4 regions of the Companilactobacillus sp. HBUAS56275 genome follow, and region 3 is predicted to be linked to each of the others. Evidence: predicted binding sites of a transcription regulator. Region 3 holds the regulator's gene; each other region holds the start of a gene.
What was found. Region 3 encodes NrdR, which represses ribonucleotide reductase genes. Its sites were predicted from a motif close to ACACNATATATNGTGT; they were not measured.

Region 1 (4,274 bases), 170 kb from region 3:
AAAGTGATAGCCATATTTTCGTCAATTCCATAAGTGGATTCATCAGTCTGCATAATACGTTGCATTGGTTTTGATAGGAGACCTTTCTCAGCCAAAACATCTAATTCAATTCCAGTCATAATGGCATTTTGAGCTTCACGTTTATGTAATACTTTCTTGATAGCGTGAATTGCTATGTCGGTATTCAAACCGTTAACATAATCTTTTTCTAGAAAAATAACGATTTCAGCGATGTCGTCTAGCTCTACGCCACGGTCGCTTAGATTTCTGATAATGTGTTCATAATATTCTCTATCTTGTTCTTCAAATGATACCAAAATTAGAATCTCCTTTATTATTTATTTGCATCCCACTCAGCCTTGAATTCATCTAGAAAGTCGAGCATATACTGATGGCGTCCCTGAGCTATTTTCTTAGCAGTAGGGGTATTCATCATAGCGGTTAATTTCAATAATTTCTCGTAAAAATGATTGATGATTGTTTCATCATTCAAATTACGATACTCAGCTTTAGTCATTTTTTCACGAGGCTTAATATCAGGGTCATAAATTGTTTCGGAATTGTTTCCTCCATAATAGACCGCACGAACGATACCGATTGCGCCGATAGCATCTAATCGATCTGAATCTTGAACGATTTGTCCAGCTAATGAAAGTTTAGGAGGGTTATTCAATGACTTACTGAATGATAAATTATGAGTGATATAGAGAATCTCCGTGATTTGCTCGTCAGACAATTGAAGTGACTCTAAAAAATCATGGATCTCACGTTCTAGTTTTTCTGGATCATCAACTAGTTTGTCATCAGCTACGTCATGTAGATAGGCTGCACCTAGCGTGATTAATTTGTCAGCTGGTTCATCTTTTAGAATCCGTTTAGCTGTCTTTACGACCCGTTGGATATGATCAAAATTGTGTCCAGTTTTGTCTTGCTTCATCTTATTAAATGAATACTCACGAATAGCAGTTAATTTTTCCTCGTCCGTCATCAAATCAATCCTTCTTTATATAATAACTACATTGTTACACAAAAGGGTTTGTATTTAAAATAATACTCAACATTTGTTATTATATAAGTGTTTAAACACATATAAATTTAACTTAGGAGGATTTCTGATGAATTATATCAATAAGGAATTACCTGAATTTGATGTTGAAGCTTATCAAGCTGGTGAGCTAAAATCTTTCACTAAGAATGATTTATTAGGCAAGTGGTCAATTATCTTTTTCTATCCAGCTGACTTCTCGTTTGTTTGTCCAACAGAACTCAGTGGACTCCAAGATCTGTATAAAGACTTTCAAGCTGCTAATGCCGAAATTTATTCAGTGTCAGTCGACAGTCAATATTCTCATATGTCGTGGGCAGAAACAACAAAAACGATTGGCAAGATCCAATACCCAATGTTGTCAGATCAAAAGCATGAATTGACGGACTTTTTCAATATGATCGATGAGACAACAGGTCAAGATTATCGTGGTGTCTTCATTGCTGATCCTAAAGGTATTATTAAGTCATACACGGTTAATGCAATGGGAGTAGGTAGAAGTCCTAAGGAAATTTTAAGAACGTTGCAGGCAGCTCAATTTGTGGAAGAGCACGGAGCAGACGTGTGTCCAGCTGATTGGCATCCCGGGGAAGATACAATTAAACCCAGTGGAAAATTAGTTGGTAAAATTTAAATATCATTATTAAAAGTAAGAAAGGTATTCGTATCGGCTAATTATATTTGGTCGGTATGAATACTTTTTTTAGTAAAGTAGAATAGTTATCTTTAGACGTTAGGCATATGAAGATTTTAGTAAGTACTATTTGATATTAAAGGATACATAAATAATAGAACACAACATTTGTTGTGGAAAACGGCAGTCAAAGCATATCTCTGTTTTGAATAAATTTGGTATCTTTTTTTGTTAATAGGTGCGTTATAACTATATATAGTGATACGAAATCAAAAAAAACTATATCTTGTATCAAATGATAAATTCCTAATTTAGCAAGTGAGTTAAGCGCTTTACACCGATATGTCGCCAGTATGCTCGAGAAACCATTTGCCAAATTTAGTCCAATTGGTGGTATGATTTTAGCTGTCGGTTAAATTGATATTTTTCAGAAATACGGTTTAAGGGATAAATAAAAATCGACCATTTCAAAATATAAATGCCACAATCATATATTTTGGCAATGGTCCAAGAGGAGAAGGATAAATGAGTATATTTAATCCAAAATGGTATGTTGAACAAATGAGACATTGGAGTTTCAAGAGTTACATGCTATTAATGTTTGGCTTGGGGGCCATCACTGCATCAACACTTTCACATTCTATTAATGCAATTGCTATTTGGACATGGTTTGCGGCCGTTTTAGGTTTCACATGTACAGTTGCCATTACTAATGCAAAACCTTTAAATGGTGTCTTAGGATTAGTTTCAGCGCTTATTTATATCTTTGTAGCTATCAACGCTAAGAACTTCTCTGATGTTGTTCTTCAATTAAGTTACATTATCTTACTAGATATTCCTGTTTTGATCAGTCCACAATGGGCTAAAGACGCTGAAAAGCATATTCATGGTCTAACAGCTCTTAAATGGCTTTGGACAGCACTATTCTTCTTTGCTTCATGGGGATTGCTTTACTTGATGGATACACATATCTTTATCAGTCCACGTCCTGTAATTGATTCAGTTGCTGCTGCTATTGGATTCACAGGTGCACTTCTATGTACATTACGTTTCCGTGAACAATATTACTTCTGGACAGCTCAAGGTATTATGTCAATCGTTCTTTGGGGTGTTACTGCTACACAAGGTGACGCTAGTCCAGTTCTATTCTTGACATACATTATGTACTTCATGAATGATATGATTGCTTTCTTCGATTCACATATTCACTGGTTCCACAAAGATGCTACTGAAAACAGAGCTAAGAGTGAAGAATTAGCTAATAATTAACCTGTTTTTTGTTGCATTAAAATTACCAAATAGACTATTATTGGTGAGCAATAGTAATCTAGAAGGGTAAATGAAGCTGTGAAAAAATTTGTTAAAATTACCTTATCAGTCGTTATAGGCGTAACGCTACTAACTGATGTAGCGGCTGGTGGTTATATGTTTAATTATGCATTTAGTAAGAGTGGCTACAGTAGTCAGATAAAGGGTCATTTGAGTAAGAACAGTCAATGGTTTTTAGATCAGAAGCCACAGATCTGGGAACAAACGACAAAGGATCATTTGAAATTGAAAGCTCGCTATTTACCAGCTGGGAAGGAAACCGCCAAAACAGTGATCGTTGTCCACGGGTTTGGTAGCGCTAGTAAATATATAGGGTCGTACGTCAGAATGTTTCACAACGCCGGATATAACGTTCTGGCACCAGATAATCGTTCCTTTGGTATGAGTCAAGGCAAGTATGCTGGTTATGGTTGGAAAGACCGTAACGATATGACGGCTTGGATCAAACAACTTAATCAGAAATTTGGAGCTAATTCTCAGATTGGACTGTACGGTATTAGTATGGGTGCCGCAACAGTCATGTATACGTTAGGCGAGCATCCTAAAAATGTTCGTTTTGCTATAGCTGATTGTGGCTATTCAACCATTTCGGGTGAATTATCCTATCAATTGAAAGAGATGTTTGGTTTACCAAGTTTTCCAATTGTACCTACAGCGAGCCTCTTTGCAGATTTCTTGGCAGGCTATAACTTCTATCAGGCCAGTACCAAAGACAGTTTGAGGAAGAATAAAGTGCCATTATTCATTATCCATGGCTCAAAGGATGATTTTGTACCGACTAAGAATGCCTATTTAAATTATGATTATACTAAAGGTCCCAAGAAGCTTTGGATCGTTAAGGGTGCTGGTCATGCTGGTTCATTAAGCAAGGCTAGACAGCAATACGTTGAAAAAGCGACAGATTTTGCCAATAAATATTTTAAATAATATATATAATTAGTAGCCAGTAACTCAATTGAGGGTTACTGGCTATTTGTATGTTTATTCACATTTTTGGTATATGATTACTTTAATGAACTAAGGCAGGTGATTGGATGCAAGAACAAGGTGATTTACGCTATTTTTTGACACAAAAACAGAAATTTGACGTTCGAGCGGTATTAATCTTATTACATCAAAATAAAGTTTTCGTCAGACAGGAAAATACAAAACGGGAGCTGTATATTTTGCCTGGTGGAGCGATTAAATTCAATGAAGAGAGTCAAGCTGCAGCCGAACGCGAAGCCAGAGAGGAACTTGGCTTAACTGATTTGAAATTAGAATTTG
Region 2 (4,274 bases), on a different contig from region 3:
GCACCGTGACTGTTATATTTCTTGATTAAATCATTCAAAACATCAATAATTTTTTGATTGTCGTATTCAGGGATTGTTCGAGCATTGATTTCAGCTTCGGCGTGGTCTGGAATAGAATTGACCTGATCACCGCCACTGATCAAAGTTGTATTGAAAATCAATGGGCCAACAGAATCGTGCTTAATATTTTCATCACGGAAAATAGTATTAGCTTCAATTAAAAGATTCATCAATGGATCGATGGCGTTAAAACCTTTTTCAGGCATAGAACTGTGACTAGCTTTACCCTTAGAAATAAATTTGATATCCATTGAACCCTTTTCAGCATAACCGATGTTGTAACCGGAAGGTTCGCCAATAACTAAACCATCAACATCATCCATTGAGCCATCTTCAAGAAAGTAACTAGAACCCTCTTCGCCGACTTCTTCACCCATAGTAGCCATCAGACGGATAGTACCTTGCTTGGGAAGGCCTTGATGATGCAACTCGATCATTGTAATCACTAGAGCGGCTAAACCGGATTTCATATCGGTAGCACCACGACCGTAGAGTTGACCATCTTTTTCGGTAAGCTGATAAGGATCACTGTCCCAGTCGTCAAGATTGCCAGCAGCGACTACGTCCATATGACCTGAAATACCAAGAACTGGTTTGCCATGACCAATTTCCGCAACCAAATTAGCACGGTTACCACGAATAATTTTAATTTCCGATTCAATATCGTATTTAGCTAGTAAGTCCTTGAGATAAGAAGCAACTTTTAATTCATCGTCGTTATCTGATTTGATTGCGACTAAGTTCTTTAAAACGTCTAAACTTTGTTCCTCAGTAAAAAATTTCATGCCGATTTCCCTCCAAATTGTAATTTACTCAATAATATCGATATATTTTTCAATATCTTAATTATTTCACGTTGCTATAATTTCATGGTAACAGAGTTCTGTGCCGAAAGTTTGAAGAAAGACTTTAACAGCGGGATTTTAAAAATAGATAATTAATTTTAAATTAGATTATTTAATCTATAGTGTTGAGGAGACGGTTTTTAAGTTTAAATTACGAAAATTTAATGATATTGGGTTTGAAAGATTACTTGAGCAATACCTTTTTCTCTAATTTTTCAAATCCAGATATCTGGTAAGATGCTAAGTGAAAGAGGTGTAGTCGATGATTCAACCCAAAATTTCCGAAGATTATTTAGAAAAAGGTTCTTTTTTCGATATTTACGAGGAAGAGGACTTTTATTTAACAGGACTTTTGTTAAAAGGAGAGTTCTTAGAAGATCAAGAGATTCAACATCCGATGATTGAAAAAACAGTTTTTGATCATATGACTTTTAGCAACTGCCAATTTGAAAAAATTGAGTTAACCGATGTGATTTTCAAGGGATGCGACCTATCTAATTGTGTGTTGGATGAAGCCAGTTTATATCGAGTCGAATTTCGTAACTGTAAATTAGTAGGAACCAACTTCGATCAGTCGTATTTAAATAATGTAGAATTCAATAATTGTTTGATGGATATGTCAGTGTTAAATCGAATGAACTTAAAAGATGTCAGTTTTATTAATGCCAGTTTAAAAGACGTTAGTTTCAATGAGAATAAACTGAAGAAGACGCTCTTTGATAACTGTGAGTTGAATAAGATGAATCTCTTAGGTACTGAGTTAAAAGGCGTGGACTTGAGCAGTTGTCGTTTTGAATCAATTGATATTGATGAGTTTTCAGCTAAAGGTTTGAAAGTTAACAGTAACCAAGCCAGCTTCTTTGCTCGGTATTTTTTGGGACTAGTTATTAAGTACTAAAAAACGGGATTGATATCAACTGATGTAGTGGAGGTATACCGTCGGCAGTAGAAAATCTGTGGGCCACTGGAACGTGGTGGACACGGCTTGAAGCTAATAATTTTACACTTCGTGTAAAATCATGGATCTCCAAGTCCGGTCTTCTGGTAACCTTGCTTCGCAAGCTAACCAGAATTTCACCACTGAGGGCCCACAGATTTTCTACTGCCGACTGTATTTCAGTTTCTAATATTATTGGTTAAAATTACGATATTTGAATAGTTATTTATGCTATGTAATGAAATAAGGATAGTGAGTTTTGGTTTAATAAAAAAGAACAGTGTTTTTTAGTGAGCGTAAAGTATGCGGAAATCTAGTAATAATGCTATTTTACGATCCGATATTTTAAGAGTATACAAATAATAGAACAACAAACTAGTCCGGAACAACAAGCTCGATTGGTCTCAGCCGTGAGATTATACTTAGCGATTTATCGCTTAGTATAAGACCTGTATTTGAGACAATTGTGAACTTCAATTGGCTCAAATCAGTGTCCACAGCGTTCCAGACCAATCGAGCTTGTTGTGGAGGACGGCATACAGAACCCCAAAAAAATATTTTTCTCTCAAAAAGGCAGTAAATTTACCCACTACAACGCTATATATCTAATATAGGAATATTTTTTTGAGCAAACGTAATCGTCTGAACCGTCAATCATTGCCATTCATGTAACGACGATTTGTGAACGTGCTCAAGTGATGATTTTACTGAATTTGAAATAAGACTACCAGATATGGTATTGATGTGTTATATATCACAACATCTAGTATTTGGTAGTCTTATTTTTTTTATTATAATTTTGTAAAATGATACCAGTATTTAATTAATTAGGGGGAAGATTATGACTACTGAATTGCAAAAATTAGTTTCGATTCCTGTAGAAAAAAGAAGTGGGGCAGTGACTAGTTTTTATCCCTATAAAATAGAATTTGTTTTGGACAAATTACAATTGAATGATCACCAAAAAGAATTAGTGACTTCAAAATTAGTTGCTGAAGTGGCTAGTTTAGAACGTCTGACAACTACTCAACTCCATGGTCTTATTTTTCGTGTCTTGAATGATAATGATATGGAGGAACAGGCTGAAGCTTACGAACGTTACTTCCAAGAAGATCAAGATAAGTTTTCACGTGCAACCAATGTACAACTAAATATTGAACGTTTGTTTAATCGTAATGAGGATGTTGTGCACGAAAATGCTAATAAAGATAGTAATATTTTCAATACCCAACGTGATCTAGAAGCTGGAGTTGCCAGTCGTGCGATGGGTTTAAAAATGTTGCCTGAGTTAGTTGCTAAAGCTCATTTACGTGGTGATATTCATTGGCATGATTTAGATTATTCACCAGTCACACCAGAGACTAACTGCTGTTTAATCGATTTTGATGAAATGTTGAGTAACGGTTTTAAGATTGGAAACGCCTGGGTTTCTTCACCACGTTCTATCCAAACTGCTACAGCACAGATGTCACAAATTATCGCTAACGTTGCTTCATTACAATATGGTGGTTGTTCCGCTAATCGTATCGACCAACTTTTGGCACCTTATGCGGAAATCAATTATCAAAAACATCTTAAAGATGCACGTAAATGGATTGCTGAAGATAAGCAAGTTGAGTTTGCTAAGGAAAAGACTCGCAAGGACATTTACGATGCCATGCAGGCCTTGGAATATGAAATCAATACACTTTACTCTTCTCAAGGACAAACGCCGTTTACGACGATTAATTTCGGTTTAGGAACAACTTGGATCGAGCGTGCTATTCAAAAATCAATTTTAGAAATTAGAATTAAAGGTTTAGGTAAGGAACACCGAACAGCTATTTTTCCTAAGTTAACTTTTACCATTAAACGTGGCTTGAATTTGAATCCTGGCGATCCTAATTACGATATCAAAATGTTGGCTTTGGAATGCTCTACAAAGCGGATGTATCCTGACTTATTAATGTACGACAAGATCAAAGAACTTACAGGTAGTTTCAAAACTCCAATGGGTTGCCGTTCTTTCTTACAAGGTTGGAAAGATGAAAATGGTAAAGAAGTTAATTCTGGCAGAATGAACCTCGGCGTTGTAACGGTCAATTTACCAAGAATTGCCTTGGAATCTCAAGGAAATACTGACCTATTTTGGGAAATCTTTGAAGAAAAGATGCAAATTTGTCACACCGCTTTGGCTTATCGAATTGAACGTACTAAGCAAGCTAAACCAGAGAATGCACCATTGTTGTACATGTATGGAGCTTTCGGCAAACACTTGAAGAAGGATGACAGCATTGATGAGTTGTTTAAGAACGAACGTGCAACGGTATCACTAGGTTATATCGGCTTGTACGAAGTCTGCACTGCCTTCTTTGGCGACAAGTGGGAAAACAACCAGACCGCTCATGACTTTGCAGAAAAAATTGTTAAAGCGTTACACGATAAATGTGCGC
Region 3 (4,274 bases):
ACTAATGTTGTGTTCTGTTGTTGTGTGTATGGGTTAATTTAATTAGGTGTTGAAACTGATATCTGTTTACAAAATGGTAAGCCTTTGTTTATTACGAATTTGACCAAGTAACAATAGAATCAGAAATATAGTCGGTAGTAGAAAATCTGTGGGCCCTAAGTGGTGAAATTCTACTACCGACGGCATACTTGTACGATATTAGTTGATATTAGTTATAATAATTAAGAAGTTAAATAATAGTAGGTGATAAGATGCCAGAAATGCCAGAAGTGGAAACTGTCAGGCGTAGTTTGAACTCTCAAGTGAAAGATCACAAGATAACGCATGTTGAAATTCGTTACCCTGACTTAATTACTGGGGATGTAGATCAGTTTGTTGAATTCGTCACTGGAGCAACGGTTACTGATGTCGGTCGACGAGCAAAGTTTTTATTGATTCATTTGGATAATGGCTATACAATTATTAGTCATTTGAGGATGGAAGGTAAGTATCGTATTTCATCTGATCCTGATGCAATTGATAAACATTCACACGCTATCTTTACTTTGGATAATGGTCAAAAGATGATTTATAATGATGTTCGTAAATTCGGTCGTATGCAGTTGTGGAATACGGATGAGTTATCTGAAAATAAATCACTGAAAAAGCTTGGTCCAGAGCCATTGTCGACGGAATTTACGTTTGAAAATTTAAAGCCAAGGATCATGCGTCACCGAAAGGCCATTAAGACCGTTCTATTAGATCAATCGGTTATGAGCGGTTTAGGTAATATTTATGTAGACGAAGTTCTTTGGCAAGTGAAAATACACCCTGAGACGCCTGCTAACCATCTTAGTGATAAAGATATTCAAAATGTCATCGAAGCTTCTAACCAAGAGATGGAAAAAGGAATTGCAGCTGGTGGCTCATCAATCAGAACCTATGTGGATGCAAATGGCCACAAGGGTAATATGCAAAATAATTTAAAAGTCTATGGAAAAGAAGGAACGCCTTGTCCAAGATGTGGAACTACGATTGAAAAAATCAAAGTTGGAGGTCGTGGTACGCATTTTTGTCCAAGGTGTCAGGTAATAAAATGAGTAAGATTTATGGTTTAACAGGAGGAATAGCCTCCGGTAAATCAACCGTTTTAAATTTGTTCAGAAATCATAATTTTATTGTGTATGACGCTGATTATGTTGCTCGTGATGTGGTTAAACTTGGAACTTTAGGCTTAGATCAAATAGTTGAACAATTTGGTAAAGAAGTCCTTTTGCCCAATGGAACTCTGAATCGTCAAAAGTTAAGTGCAATAGTATTTAGCGATAGAAATGAATTAGATAAGCTGGACAAAATAACGAGACCTTTAATAAAAAGGGAAATTTTACAAACGGTTGCTGAGGTCAAAAGATCTACAGATAAAACAATTTCAATATTTGAAATACCACTATTATTTGAAGGTAATTATCAGAACTATTTTGATGGCGTGATTAGTGTCTATGTTGAACCACAGATTCAATTGCACCGTTTGATGAGACGAAATGCTATTACCAAAGAAGTTGCCTTAGAACAGATCAATTCACAAATGTCGATGGATGAGAAAAAGGAACGTGCTGACTTTGTGATTGATAATTCGGAGGATTTAGCACATCTTCAAGAAGAATTTGATCGATTAGTACCTAAACTTTAATTTGGAAAAGAGGCTGGAATTTTGATTTGTCCGCATTGTCATCATGATTCATCAAAAGTTATTGACAGTCGTCCCAGTGATGAAGGACGTGCCATTAGAAGAAGACGCGAATGTGAATATTGTGGAACTAGGTTCACAACGTTTGAAAGGTTAGAAAAATCGCCACTATTGGTTATTAAGAAGAATGGCAACAGAGAAGAATTCAGCCGTGAAAAGTTACTACGTGGCTTAGTTCGTGCTGCTGAAAAGCGTCCTGTAACGATGGACCAAATGAATGATATTGTCGATAAGGTAGAAAATGAAATTAGAGCAACTGGTGAAAGTGAAGTCCGTTCCCAGTTAATTGGCGAACATGTTATGAAAATCTTATCTAAAGTAGATGATGTAACTTACATTCGCTTTGCAAGTGTTTATCGTGAGTTTAAAGACATGAATGGTTTCATGCAGGAAGTTCAAGAGATGATGTCTAACGGTAAGAAAATTGATAATAAGTAAGGGGAGTATCAGTGTCCGTGAGTAATTTTGAATCAGATAAATTTACACCTTTAGTAGGTTATTGGTGTTTGCCAAGTGGTCATTTGAATGATGACGATCGTCATATTTTTACTGACTTATATTTGCCTATTTTAGGCACTGAAGCTTTCAGTTTATACTTGTTGTTGTGGGAAAAATTGCCTAATAAAGAAGTCGTTACACAACGAAAAAGTCATGCCGAATTAATGAGTTTGCTAGGTATTGATCTAAAACGATTTTATGAGGCTCGTATCAAAACTGAGGCTTTAGGATTGATCAGAACCTACCAGAAAAAAGACAGTTTAGGACCTTACTATATTTATCAGTTATTTGAGCCATTATCACCAGATGAATTTTTTAAGGATGATCTGATGAGTATCTTCTTGTACGAACAAGTTGGCGAAAGTAAATACCATTTATTAGCCGATAAATATGCTCATTCAGACCTGATTTTAAAAGATTCGCATGAAATCACGAAGGACTTTTTAGAGGTCTTTCAGCTAAGCAATAGTGATTTGATAAATACGCCAAGTGAAGTTAAAAATACTCAGGATAGTTATGCAACAAACAAGACGAATACTAAGAAGCCATCGTTAAATGAGCAAGAGATTCCTCAATTAGACTGGGAATTAATTTCAGATCGAATTCAACAACTATTTAGGATTCATCCTGACAATTTGTTGGAGAATCAAGAATTGATTTTGAATTTACATGCTTTTTACGGATTAGATGAGATCACATTGATTGATTTGATTGGTAAAACTTGTGATATTGTTAAGAATAAAATTGATCCTGCTCGTTTGAAAAAAGCTGTCCAGGATCGTTTTGAAAAGAATGCTAATATTTCAGTAAGACAGCAGGCAGATTCAGAACCTGAGCCTGTAGAATCAGATAATAGCCAGTTAAATCGTGCTGATCAACTATTATTAAAGCAAGCGCGTTCTTTACGTCCTGCTGAATTTTTGGCTGCGCAGAAGCAAAAGAGCGGTGGCTTTACAGGAACGGTGGAGTCCAATGCTTTACGAAATATGGCAATGAAGTCTTATTTGTCACCGGCTGTTTTAAATATTATGGTTTATTACATTTTGCAAACTTCGCCGACATTAACACTGCCACTAATGGAAACAATGGCAAACGATTGGCAACAAAATGATGTTAAAACACCAGAACAAGCTTTGAAACGAATCAATGATTTTCAAACTAAAAGTCGCAATCCCAAGCGTCGTTATAACAATAAGAATCGAAAAGTTGAACAGGCTACTGATTGGAGCAAGGTGAAAGCTAAAGTCCCAGCACAAACGAATCAAAAAAATGAACAAGATGATCTTCAGAATCGTTTGAAGAGATTGAGAAATAAGGATAATTAAGTATGGAAAATTTAGGTAGTAGATTAGCAGAATATTTGAACTCAAAAAATTTGACGGAGGATTATCGCCGTCTTCTTAACGATGCCTTGAATGATTCTGATGTACAGAAATTCTTAAAAGAAAATAGCGATAGAATTAATCCTAATGCTATCTCTACTAGTGCGGCTAGTATTTATGAATTTTATAATAACAAACGACATACGAGTGAATTAACACGTGGATATTATCCTAAATTGATAGTTAATAATCACAATATTGAAGTGGCTTATTATCCAAATGAGCGGACCCAAAATCGTGAAAAAAGAAGTCAATATGAATCAAGTTTTGTTTTGATGGATATGGCTCCTGACATTCGTCGTGCTAAGTTGGATGATTATGATGGTGAAGGTAGACAAGATGCGTTAGGCAAGGCTTTAGATTTCATCGACAACTATTTACATCAGGATGGTTTTACACCTGGATTGTATTTAGCTGGTGACTTTGGTGTGGGTAAAACTTATCTTTTAGGTGCTATTGCCAATGAATTATTTAAGCACGATGTTCATACAACCTTGATGCATTTTCCAACTTTTGCGGTTGAGATGAAAGATTCCATTGGTCAAAATAATGTTTTGGCTAAAGTTAATAAGATTAAGGGTGCCGATATTTTGATGTTGGATGATATTGGTGCGGATACGATGTCTAGTTGGATTCGTGATGAGGTCTTAGGAGTCATTCTGCAATAT
Region 4 (4,274 bases), on a different contig from region 3:
AGCAACGACTTGGATTTTAGTGGTACCGCAGACCCAGTTGAGTGATTTTGGTAATTTCTGGACTCGAGTGCCAGGAGTTTTCAATGGGGATAAGCTTTATAAAACCGATAATGATTATTTCTCGCGTTTTGCTTATCAATCGGGTTACATGGCCTATGTTTTAGGTGTTGTAAAGATTTTTGGTTATCATATTTTTGCAATTCAATTTTTGAATGTAATTTATCAAGCACTAATTTTACTTTTCACATATTTATTAGTTGTGAAAATTTTTGAAAATATTAAGATGGCACGTTTAGCAGTGTTACTTTTGATGATCGATTTAGATTGGTTTGCTCTAAATAGTCAGGCTAGCAACCAATACTTAGGGTCACTGTGTTACTTATTAACATTTTATTTGATTATGCAAGACAAATTGTGGGCTTACATTTTATCGGGCGTTACGTTGACAATTGGCTGTCTAATTAGACCTATTGGCCCTGTTATTGTGGCTGGAATCGTAGTCTTTGCGCTTCTTTATACAATGTTTGAAAATGGTAAATTTAATTATCGAAAACCATTGAAAATTTTGTTATCGTTAATGGTTTATTTAGTTCTATTTTCATTAGCAGGCTGGGGAATTAAAGCGTCAGGTCTGAATGCTTATGGATTGTCAAATTATGACCCTGAGTGGAAGTTTGTAACCGGCCTTAACTATCAGTCAAATGGGACCTATTCTCCGGATATGGACCGTTTAATTGATGCTAGTAAGCCTCGTAAAGTGATGAGTAAGAAAGAAAAAGCCGCTTTGCGTCAGGAAATAACTTATTTGAATAAAAATAATAAGTGGCTGAGTTTATTTATCAACAAGGTCGGTGGATTATGGTCACAACGGACAATGGCAACAAACTTTACCGGCTATAGTCAAAATCATTCCGCTAAAACTGTTGAGCGAGTCGATTATTTGGGTTACGTAGGTTCGATTATTTTGATAATCCTTTCTTGGATCGGTTCGTTTGTACTGTTTAAAACTAAATTCAGCAACAATCTTTACTTGTTGCTTTTGCCAATGTTGGCTTTTGCAGCAGCTCAGCTGTTGATTGAGGTTCAGGGAAGATATCGAATTGAATTTTTGCCGATTATTGCAATTTTGGCAAGTTTAGGATTGTATCGACTTATTAAAGAAAAAGATTTTTGATTTTTGACAACTATCCGTTGAAAATAGATTTTATCAGTAGTACTAGAAAACTTTCGTGTCGACTGTTTATGGTCGATGTGAAAGTTTTTTATTTAAAAGTATTCTTTGAAACAGGATACAGGACATTCTCGTTCTTATTAAATTTTTCAATAGGATTCCAAAAAAATTCTAGCTTCAATCGTTCGTCTGGCAATTGATTGACCAAGTCAAGGAAAAAATTTGAGTCGGGATACTTGAAATTTGTCCCAGAGTTTAAATTAAAAAAATCATTGCTAAGCAAAGTTGAGAGATATTAGAATAGTAATTGCGACTTTGAATTTTTAATTATAAATTAATATCCGAATTGGATATTTTAATTTTTTAAATTGCCTAAATATCAATACGCAAAAACTATTCCTAAAATGTCAATAGAAATAGTTGTTCACTATATATTGTTATCAGAAAAGATTAAGGGTACTATATATTGTGTTATTTCAAATGTGTGGAGTGAATATTAATGAATACGATTAATAAAATTATTTTATCAGACGACTTTATCGATGAAGTTAAAAAAACAATTAAACCCCACTGGGGCGAGTTAGGCTGGGTTACGTATAAGCGTACTTATGCCCGCTGGATTCCAGAACTTGGACGTACTGAGAATTGGTCAGAAACAGTTAAACGTGTGATTGAAGGTAACATCAACCTTGATCCACGTTTGAAAGATGGTTCATTAACTGAGGAACAATATGCCAGCTTAGTTAATGAGGCTCAAAATCTTTATAAGTTGGTTTACGGTTTAGCCGCAACACCATCAGGTAGAAATCTTTGGATTTCCGGAACGGAATATCAACACCGTAATGGTGATGCTTTGAACAATTGCTGGTTTGTTGCCATCAGACCACAAAAGTATGGTGACAGTCACATTGTGCCTTCTTACTTAAAGCAAGATCAATTAGCCGTTTCAATGCCATTTTCATTCATGTTTGATCAATTGATGAAGGGTGGCGGTGTTGGTTTCTCTGTTGTGCCAAGCAATATGAAACTAATGCCTATCGTAGACAATAAAGTTAACTTAACAGTCATTATCGGCAAAGAAAGTGCTTCATACGACGATTCAATCGCTGCCGGTGCTGTTGACCGTGATGATTGGTTAAAGAGCCATGAGCTTGAGAATACACGTCATTATGAACTTCCTGATACTCGTGAAGGTTGGGTTGTTGGAAATGCCAATATGATCGATGCTCACTTTAACGATACTAATGACGGTTTGAAAGATGTTGTTTTGGATATTACAAAGATCCGTGCTAAGGGTGAAAAGATCAAGGGCTTTGGTGGAACTGCTTCTGGTCCCGTTCCTTTGATCGAAATGTTCTTTGACATCAACGAAGTTTTAAATAATGCTGTTGGTAGAAAGTTAACTTCGGTTGATTGTACCGACATGGGTAATTTGATTGGTAAAACAGTTGTTGCTGGTAACGTTCGTCGTTCAGCTGAATTAGCTTTAGGCGGTGCTACTGATGATGACTTCATTACCATGAAACAAGATCAAAAGAAACTTTATCATCACCGTTGGGCTTCAAATAACAGTGTTGTCGTTGATTCGAAGTTCAATAAATATGCTCCAATTGCTGATTCCATCACTCATAATGGTGAACCAGGAATTGTGAACTTGGAATTGTCACGTAATTATGGCCGTGCTATTGATGGATACCAACCAGGTATCGATGATGGCGTTGAAGGAACTAATCCTTGTGGTGAGATTTCTCTAAGTAACGGTGAACCATGTAACCTATTTGAAGTTTTCCCATTGATTGCTCAAGAACAAGGTTGGTCATTGGAAGAAGCTTTTGAATTGGCTGCTAGATATACTAAGCGTGTTACATTTAGTAACTACGATTGGGAAGTTTCAAGAACTGTTATTCAAAAGAATCGTCGTATCGGAGTTTCAATGTCTGGTATTCAAGACTGGATTTTGACAACTTTCGGTAATCGTGTTGTGACTGGTTTTGAAACTGCCACAGATCCTGAAACAGGAGATACTATTCAAAAACCAATTTACGATCAACGTGTCGCTAAGAAATTTGATGATTTATATCATTCAGTTGTCGCAGCTGACAAGGAGTACTCAAAGGAATTAGGATGCAAAGCTTCAGTTAAGCACACAACAGTTAAACCATCTGGTACTGTTGCTAAATTAGCTGGTGTATCCGAAGGTATGCATTTCCACTATGCAGGTTACTTAATTCAAAGAATCAGATTCCAAGATAGTGATCCATTGTTGCCAGCTCTAAAGGCTTGTGGGTACAAGATCGAACCTGACGTTTACACAAAACACACAATGTGCGTAGAATTCCCAGTTAAGGCTGCCAATGCTGATGACCCTAACTTTGCTTCAGCTGGTTCAGTTTCAATTGCTGAACAATTTGCTACACAAGCCTTTCTACAAACATATTGGTCTGATAATGCGGTAAGTTGTACTATCACTTTCCAACCAAAAGAAGCAGATCAAATTGCACCATTGATGTATCAATACAGACACGTAACAAAGTCAACTTCACTATTGCCATACAGTGGTGCTGACTTCAAGCAAGCTCCTAAGGAACCAATTGATAAGAAAGTTTATCAAGAACGTGAATCAGAAGTTAATGAAAATGTTGCAGCAGTGTTTGCTGAACAAAATGATAATCACGACAAGAAAGACATCGAATTAGTCGATCAATCAGACTGTGCCGGTGGCGCTTGCCCAATTAGATAGAGCAGAGAGCGTAGCAGGGGCGTTCAGCTCCCGAGGATCAAGACTACTTTCTCAGTTGGCTGCGAAGCAGCCGACAGAGAAAGTTGACTTGACCGGAAGGAGTTGCCCCTGCGCAGCTCGTTTCTATTAGAGAGTGGAACTCGTTTCCACTACATAACAGAGAACCATGGTTATCTAAGAATAGAAAAACTAAAAAGATGCAAACTAAATTTAACAAGTTTGCATCTTTTTTTTGACTGTATAATTATCGTAAAACAATATCAAAATATCGATTAACAAATATAACTATCTGTATTAGAATACAAGTCAGGGGGTGCTTGAAATGAAAAAATTATCAAGCCTTATTTTAAAAGTATTATCAAT

Region 1: a site for NrdR is predicted at 1,956-1,971, ahead of pnuC (nicotinamide riboside transporter PnuC). Genes of this name have one in related genera too.
Region 2: a site for NrdR is predicted at 2,567-2,582, ahead of nrdD (anaerobic ribonucleoside-triphosphate reductase). Genes of this name have one in related genera too.
Region 4: a site for NrdR is predicted at 1,628-1,643, ahead of nrdJ (ribonucleoside-triphosphate reductase, adenosylcobalamin-dependent). Genes of this name have one in related genera too.

What each region holds. Positions count from the first base shown of each region.
Region 1 covers NZ_JAYKKK010000001.1:534,836-539,109, reverse strand. The annotation lists gene U8526_RS02470 (phosphatidylglycerophosphatase A family protein) at 1-317, opposite strand, end outside; gene U8526_RS02465 (HD domain-containing protein) at 335-988, opposite strand; gene U8526_RS02460 (peroxiredoxin) at 1,116-1,679, shown strand; gene pnuC (nicotinamide riboside transporter PnuC) at 2,205-2,948, shown strand; gene U8526_RS02450 (alpha/beta hydrolase) at 3,027-3,935, shown strand; gene U8526_RS02445 (NUDIX domain-containing protein) at 4,043-4,274, shown strand, end outside.
Region 2 covers NZ_JAYKKK010000002.1:196,550-200,823, forward strand. The annotation lists gene U8526_RS04525 (ArgE/DapE family deacylase) at 1-845, opposite strand, end outside; gene U8526_RS04530 (pentapeptide repeat-containing protein) at 1,168-1,803, shown strand; gene nrdD (anaerobic ribonucleoside-triphosphate reductase) at 2,684-4,274, shown strand, end outside.
Region 3 covers NZ_JAYKKK010000001.1:702,897-707,170, reverse strand. The annotation lists gene mutM (DNA-formamidopyrimidine glycosylase) at 252-1,079, shown strand; gene coaE (dephospho-CoA kinase) at 1,076-1,669, shown strand; gene nrdR (transcriptional regulator NrdR) at 1,691-2,164, shown strand; gene U8526_RS03285 (DnaD domain protein) at 2,182-3,549, shown strand; gene dnaI (primosomal protein DnaI) at 3,552-4,274, shown strand, end outside.
Region 4 covers NZ_JAYKKK010000003.1:148,017-152,290, reverse strand. The annotation lists gene U8526_RS07240 (ArnT family glycosyltransferase) at 1-1,174, shown strand, start outside; gene nrdJ (ribonucleoside-triphosphate reductase, adenosylcobalamin-dependent) at 1,671-3,911, shown strand; gene U8526_RS07230 (DUF2975 domain-containing protein) at 4,234-4,274, shown strand, end outside.